Herpetosiphon gulosus: one gene and its partner. Each later gene encodes a partner of the first gene's protein in a complex. Links are inferred from orthologs where the notes say so. Each region holds a gene or a part of one and is shown in the gene's direction. Other genes may lie near its edges.

Region 1 (4,197 bases):
GGCAGCACGTTGATCATTTTTGCTACGATTGGGATTATTGCGCCGCACAAGGTTGGTTGAGCCACAAACATGGCATTTGGCATTATGCGGCAATGGGCCAGAGATTTGCATTTCATGATTACATTTTTTGCAGATCAAGGCCTCGCTGGCGAAATCGCTTACATCTTCAAATTGCGCGGTATTAATCATTTTCGGTTTGAACAGCTTCATTGAATGCCTCCTTCGGCATGTGGCGTTGCTGCTTTTACTATAGCTAGCCACGCTGCCGAAGACGACCCATGAAGATGACAAATCAAAGACAATTTGCCCTAACTCTCAACCAGATAAGCGCCCTAATCTAGTCACTTGGAGCTAGGAGCACACAGTTGTAAGCAACGCTTGGTTTGAATTGTGGCAGGCAATTTCATCGTATAATGGCAGCCCGACACACGAACTTGGCTAGGATGGGGCGCGGCAAGCCAACGGCGTGCCTTGCGGGCGTACATCCCCCACTATGGAGACACCGATGCCAAAACGCAGCGACATTCACTCGATTCTGGTGCTTGGCGCAGGCCCAATCGTGATCGGGCAAGCATGCGAATTTGATTATAGCGGGACTCAAGCGATCAAAGCGCTTCGCGAAGAGGGTTTCCGCATTATTTTGGTCAATTCCAATCCAGCTACGATTATGACCGACCCCTCGTTGGCTGATCGTACTTATATTGAGCCGTTGGATGTGCCAACGGTCAGCGAAATTATTGCCCGCGAACGGCCCGATGCTTTGCTGCCCACGGTCGGCGGTCAAACCGCGCTCAATCTGGCCATGGATTTGCATCGTGCTGGCGTGTTGGAGCAATATAATGTGCAGTTGCTTGGGGCAAATGTCGAGGCCATCGCTACCGCCGAAGATCGCGAGTTGTTCAAGCAGGCCATGGATCGGATTGGCTTGCAATCGGCACGATCAGGCATTGCCCGCTCACTCGAAGAAGCCCTCGAATTAGTCAAAGCTACCGGTTTTCCTTCGATTATTCGGCCTTCGTTTACCCTCGGCGGTGCTGGCGGCGGGATCGCCTACAATTCTGAGGATTTTCGGCGGATCGTCGAAGAGGGCTTGAAACTTTCCCCCATTGGCGAGCTGTTGATTGAAGAAAGCTTGCTGGGCTGGAAGGAATACGAGCTTGAGTTGATGCGCGATAGCGCTGGCAATGGTGTGGTGGTCTGTTCAATTGAAAATTTCGACCCCATGGGCGTGCACACTGGCGACTCAATCACTGTTGCTCCGGCCATGACCCTCTCCGACCGCGAATACCAACGCTTGCGCGATATGGGTTTGGCGGTAATGGAAGTTGTCGGCGTAGCAACTGGCGGATCGAATGTCCAATTCGCAATCAATCCCCACGATGGTCGGGTGATTGTGATCGAGATGAACCCACGGGTTTCACGTTCATCGGCGCTCGCATCCAAAGCAACGGGCTTCCCAATCGCCAAAATTGCCGCTAAGTTGGCGGTTGGCTATACGTTGCCTGAATTGCCCAACGATATCACCAAATCAACCCCAGCTTCATTCGAGCCATCGCTCGATTATGTGGTGGTCAAAATTCCCCGTTGGAACTTCGAAAAATTTCCAGGCTCGCAGCCAGTGCTTGGCACAGCTATGAAATCAGTCGGCGAGGCCATGGCCATGGGGCGCACCTTCACCGAAGCCTTGCAAAAAGCCTTGCGCTCGTTGGAAAATGGCCGCATGGGTTGGGGTGCTGATGGCAGTCAACCTGTGGCCCAAGAGCGCTTGCGCGAACTTTTGATCACGCCAACGCCACAGCGAATTTTTGCCATGCGCACCGCCTTTGATCTTGGCTGGACGGTCGATCAAATTCATGAATTGACCAAAATCGATTATTGGTTCCTTGATCAGTTGGCCAGTTTGATTGCGCTCGAAAAAGCAGTGCGCAACTATGATTTGGCGACAATTCCCGCCGACCTCTTGCTGCAAGCCAAACGCAATGGCTACAGCGACCCGCAATTGGCTTATTTGCTGAATGCAACGCCAGCAGAGGTGCGCCAACAACGGCTTGGGCATAACATCAAGCCAACCTATCATCATGTTGATACTTGTGCGGCAGAATTTCCGGCGCAAACGCCCTACCTCTACTCATCGTATGAAACCGAGAGCGAAGCCAACCCTAGCGATCGGCGCAAAGTGATGATTTTGGGCGGCGGCCCCAATCGCATCGGCCAAGGGCTGGAATTTGACTATTGCTGCTGTCACGCCGTGTTTGCTCTGCGTGAGCTTGGCTATGAAACGATTATGGTCAACTGTAACCCTGAAACGGTTTCAACCGACTATGACACTGCTGATCGGCTGTATTTTGAGCCATTGACCTTGGAAGATGTGCTGAATATTGTCGATGTTGAGCAACCAGCAGGCGTGTTGTTGCAGTTTGGTGGTCAAACCCCGCTCAAATTGGCCAAAGGCTTGGAAGCCGCAGGCGTACCATTATGGGGAACCTCGCCAGCCGCAATTGATCGCGCCGAAGATCGTGGCCAATTTGGCGCAGTGTTGGCGGAATGTGGTTTGCGTGCCACGCCTTATGGCTCAGCAACCTCATGGGATGAAGCGCGGGCCATCGCTGAGCGTATTGGCTACCCCACCATGGTGCGGCCATCGTATGTGCTGGGCGGTCAAGGTATGGCAATTATCCATGATCAAGCGGGGCTTGACGATTATTTGCGCCATATCACCGATGCTTCGCCTGAACACCCTGTGCTGCTCGACCGTTTCCTTGAAGATGCGACTGAGCTGGATGTTGATGCAGTTGCCGATGGCGAAACCGTGGTGATTGCTGGCATGATGGAGCAAATCGAACGCGCAGGCATCCACTCCGGCGATTCGGCCTGTGTTATGCCAACCGTTGGCATCAAGCCGCAGGTGATTGAGCAACTCAAAATCGCCACCGATAAATTAGCCCGAGCCTTGGGCGTGGTTGGCTTGATGAACGTTCAATTCGCGGTCAAGGATGATGAAATCTATGTGCTCGAAGTCAATCCACGGGCTTCACGTTCGATTCCCTATGTTGCCAAAGCCAGTGGTGTCGCATGGGCCGCCCTCGCTGCCAAAGTAATGGCGGGTGTGAGCCTCAAGCAACAAGGCATTAGCAGTGCGCCAGCGTTACGCGGCTTCCATGTCAAAGAAGTTGTGTTGCCATGGCGGCGCTTCCCGGGTGCGACGATCGCCTTAGGCCCAGAAATGCGCTCAACTGGCGAGGCCATGGGCAGTGGCGATAGCTTTGGAGCCGCCTTTGCCAAAGCCCAAGCAGGCTGTGGCCGCAGTTTGCCAACCAGCGGCGCAATCTTTGTGAGCGTCAACGACCACGATAAACCAGCCCTCGTGCCAGTTGCCAAGCAATATAGCGAACTAGGCTTCAAAGTGATTGCGACTGCTGGCACAGCCCACTATCTGCGTGAGCATGGCTTGGTCGTCGAAACGATCTACAAAGTTAACGAAGGCCGACCCAACGCCGCTGACTATATTATCAACGGCCAAGTTGATATTATTGTCAATACACCGCTTGGCCGCGCCTCGTTATTTGATGAACAGGCAATTCGCCAAACGGCTTTGCGCCAAGGCGTGATTTCGATCACCACTGTGGCTAGTGCCGCTGCGGTTGCCGATGCAATTCAGGCCTTGCGTCAAGGTGGTTTGGGCGTGCGAGCCTTGCAAGATTAAGCCATAGACCGATTTGCAGCCAGTGGGTTTAAGCCTACTGGCTGCCTGTTATTTAAAAAAAGGAGGGCGTAAATCCTGGGAGTCGTCACAATCATTCAAATGGCTATTTTGTGAGACAATGGAAGCAGCTATTCTAGAGGTATGTGTAGCATGCCTTGCCATTGAAGGAGCCACCCATGGCCCACTTGATCGATATTAGCGTTCCGATTTCGCCAGCCCTGCCGGTTTGGGAAGGCGATCCGCCGATTGAACAAAAACGCGCCGCCGATATGAACAAAGGCGATATTTGTAATGTAACCCGCCTCAACACTGGAGTGCACATTGGCACGCACGTTGATGCACCGCTGCACTTTATCAACAACGATTTGGCGGTTGAAAGCTTGGAGCTTGATCGATTTGTTGGTGATTGTTATGTGGTGGAATTAACTGGCACTGGCCCAATTACTGGTGCAGAATTAGCCGCTGCCAATGTGCCCAGCGATTGTACTCGTCTC
Region 2 (3,403 bases), on another replicon or contig:
AATCTCTGAGCCAGTGCTGGTATAGCCGCGCAAATTATTGTGGAGCGATAAAAGGGCAATATTAACGTCGTTTAAACGCACCCGATAGCTCAGCAAGGTTTCATCACGATCACGCAAACGGTTCATGCCAACCGTCAAGAGGGTTGAGGCAATCAGCAACACAACCACCAAGACCGCTTGAATGCCCATTAACCAGATAAAGCGTGAGCGTTGTTGATCTGAGCTATACGGGTTAACTAGCACGAATTATCGTCCTTTCCACACAGGTGGGCGTTTTTGCAAGAAGGCCTGAAAGCCCTCAAAGCCATCCTCACTATTAAAAATCTCGCGTTGATATTCAGCTTCACGCCGCAGCGCATCGGCAAAACTTTGATCATTTTGGGCGGCCAACATCGCACGTTTACCCCGGGTTAACGCCAAAGGAGCCTGTGCCGCAATCGTCGCAGCATAAGCTTGTACCTCGTTGGCAAAATGTGCTTCATCAAAGACTGCATTGGCCATACCCCAAGCCAAAGCTCGTTCAGCCTCTACCATCGCCCCGGTAAACATCAATTCCATGGCCCGCCCAAGGCCAATCAAGCGCGGCAACGAATAGGTTCCACCGCCATCGGGAATTAAGCCAACTTTGATAAAAATTTCTGAGAAGCGTCCACGGCTTGAGACCAAGCGCAAATCGCAGGCCAACGCCAAATCCGAGCCAATGCCAGCGGCTACACCATCGACGGCAGCAATCACGGGCCACGACGATTGGCGAATTGCCAACAGGGTTGGGCCATACGATTCGGTTAAAACCCGATATACATCATTTGCCGTGCCACCAGATTGGAGCGCCGCCATAATATCGGCCCCCGACGAAAATGCCCCACCAGCGCCAGCAATCACAATACAACGCGTGCCATCATGCTCGCAAGCCTCAATTTCCGCTCGCAGCGCATCCATGGTTGGCTGATCGACGGCGTTGCGCACCGCTGGGCGATTAATCGTTAGGGTGGTTACATTGTCGGCTTTGCTAATCAGAAGCGTGTCAGTCATTGACGATCTTCCTTTGTGCTAAAGAATTTGGTGTTAAACAGCGAGGAAAAGGCAGTGGTTTGGCCTTATCATAGGCCATCTTATGCAACGCGTCAACGCAAGTAGCAACCCCAAAAAATGCCGATTCCGTTATAATACTCGGTTGGTACTCAGTTTTGGCTGAACCACCCGATTGCTTCTAGCTTGGAGTTGCCATGACACGCGCATTACTGGCATTGGAAGATGGACGCACCTTTTGGGGGCGGGCTGTCGGTGCACGCGGCGAACGTGCAGGTGAAGTTGTATTCAATACCAGCATGACTGGCTACGCTGAAATTTTGACCGATCCTTCGTATCGCGGTCAGTTAGTAACCTTAACCGCCTCGCATATTGGCAATTATGGCATTGATGAGGTTGATCTTGAGGCGGCCATGCCTTGGGCCGAAGCCTTGATCGTGCGTTCATTTACCGAGCGACCATCCAATTGGCGTTCGCGCGAATCTCTCAGCGAGCTATTAGCACGGCGCGGTGTTATGGCGGTGGCTGATTTAGATACCCGGGCCTTGACTCGCCATATTCGGGCAGCAGGGGCAATGCGGGCGGTGCTCTCAACCGAGGATCTTGATCCGGCTAGTTTGGTCGCCAAAGCCCAAGCCATCCCTGTGATGGAGGGCCGCGATTTGGCCAGCGATGTGGGAACCCAAAGCATCTATGAGTGGAATGAAGGCACGCCTGCCGATTTCACTACCTTGCAACTGGCGATTCCTGAGCAATTGCACAATCGCCATGTCGTAGTTTACGATTTCGGGGTCAAACGTAACACCCTGCGGCGCTTGGTTGACCTTGGTTGTAAAGTCACGGTTGTGCCCAATCGCACTTCAGCCGAAGCGACCCTCGCCCTAAAACCAGATGGCATTTTGATTTCGAATGGGCCAGGCGACCCTGCGACATTGGAGTATGCGGTCGAAACAATTCGTCAGTTGATCGGCAACGTGCCAGTGTTTGGCATCTGCCTTGGGCATCAATTGATTGGCCAAGCTTTGGGCGGCACAACCTTCAAATTGCCCTTTGGTCATCACGCTGGCAACCACCCAGTTTGTGATACTAGCACTGGCAAAGTTCGGATCACTGCCCAAAATCATGGCTTCGCACTCGATCCGGCCAGCTTGCCCAGCGATGTACAAGTGACCGAAGTTAGTGGCAATGACCAAACCTGCGAAGGCTTGCAACACAGGAGCTTACCAGTTTTCAGCGTGCAATATCACCCTGAGGCTGGGCCTGGCCCACACGATGGCGATGAACACTTTCGGCGGTTTATCAACCTCGTTGATCAACAGCGTAACTAAATTTCCAAACCGATTGACCCAAAACCTCGATAATCGGCGAAATTATCGAGGTTTTCTATTTAATCTCAATTTAAAACTGAACTTTTTAACTTTACCCTCGGTTTAGTTCAGCAAGCATGCATGAGGGAAAGCTTCCAATGAATTCATCTGTTATGACAGAATTTCAGCAATTGCACAGCGAAACACTCGAATCATTGCATAGTCGCTATCATACAATGGTACTCCGAACTGCCTACTTGATATTGGCAGATTGGGGCCATGCTGAAGATGTCGCCCAAGAAGTTTGGATGCGAGTTAATCGGGCGTTGATGCGCTTTGACCCTGACCGAGGAGCATGGTCAACTTGGTTGCATCACATCACGGTTAATTGCTGTTTAAGCACCCGCAAACGACTAAGCCGCTGGCTCGGCGAACAATTGCGGCCTGAGACAGAACAGCCTCAAGCCACGACCCTTGATAATTTGTTGCGCAGCGAGGAGGAGCAAGTTATCTGGAATGCTATTGGTAATTTATCGTTGAAATTACGCAGCGTCATCGTCTTGCGCTACTTTCACGACTTAAGTTATGAACAAATCGCAGCTATTTTAGAATGCCCAATTGGTACAGTGCGGTCGCGTTTACACACTGCCCATGCACAACTACGCAACCACTTGGAGGATGTATGAATCACGATCTAGCGGCAGTGCTTGATTATCTTGATCAGCGTTTTGGCTCGTCTGATCGGCAAGCTTTTGAAGAACGCTTAGCCCAAGAACCACAGTTACGTGAGTTGTTGGAAAAAACTAAATCCATGCAACGCAATTTACGCTCGATCTTTGGTCAGAGCGAGCGTTTAGTTGCACCAAGCCAGAGTCGGCGACGGGTGGCCAAATTTAGCACGTTCAAACACACAATCAATGCGCTGATGTTGGTTGTGTTGCTTTTAGGTGGGGTCTATTTGAAAAAACAATTTGATCTAGCGCCCCAAATCAGCAACGAGCCAACCTATTTAGCCTTAGCCAACGAGCAAACATCACTGCCCCAACAACAAATGCTGTTGTTGAAAG

Evidence for each region.
Region 2: the proteins of carB (region 1) and carA are in contact, whole or in part, in a solved structure (PDB 1KEE), measured with the Escherichia coli proteins. The link is inferred for Herpetosiphon gulosus from one-to-one orthologs.

The regions. Positions count from the first base shown.
Region 1 is NZ_BAABRU010000013.1:95,194-99,390, reverse strand. What follows is about bases 146-3,903. They hold carB (carbamoyl-phosphate synthase large subunit), read left to right. Parts: upstream 146-505; coding sequence 506-3,703; downstream 3,704-3,903. Other genes in these bases: ABEB26_RS17815 (cyclase family protein), read left to right, coding at 3,880-3,903; ABEB26_RS17825 (zinc ribbon-containing protein), read right to left, coding at 146-210. Outside these bases: more of ABEB26_RS17825, read right to left, coding at 1-145; more of ABEB26_RS17815, read left to right, coding at 3,904-4,197. UniProt on the Escherichia coli protein: Large subunit of the glutamine-dependent carbamoyl phosphate synthetase (CPSase).
Region 2 is NZ_BAABRU010000002.1:443,445-446,847, forward strand. Bases 328-3,291 are described here. They hold carA (glutamine-hydrolyzing carbamoyl-phosphate synthase small subunit), read left to right. Parts: upstream 328-1,226; coding sequence 1,227-2,357; downstream 2,358-3,291. Other genes in these bases: ABEB26_RS03905 (enoyl-CoA hydratase/isomerase family protein), read right to left, coding at 328-1,032; ABEB26_RS03915 (RNA polymerase sigma factor), read left to right, coding at 2,495-3,022; ABEB26_RS03920 (anti-sigma factor family protein), read left to right, coding at 3,019-3,291. In the rest of the region: ABEB26_RS03900 (response regulator), read right to left, coding at 1-243; more of ABEB26_RS03905, read right to left, coding at 247-327; more of ABEB26_RS03920, read left to right, coding at 3,292-3,403. UniProt on the Escherichia coli protein: Small subunit of the glutamine-dependent carbamoyl phosphate synthetase (CPSase).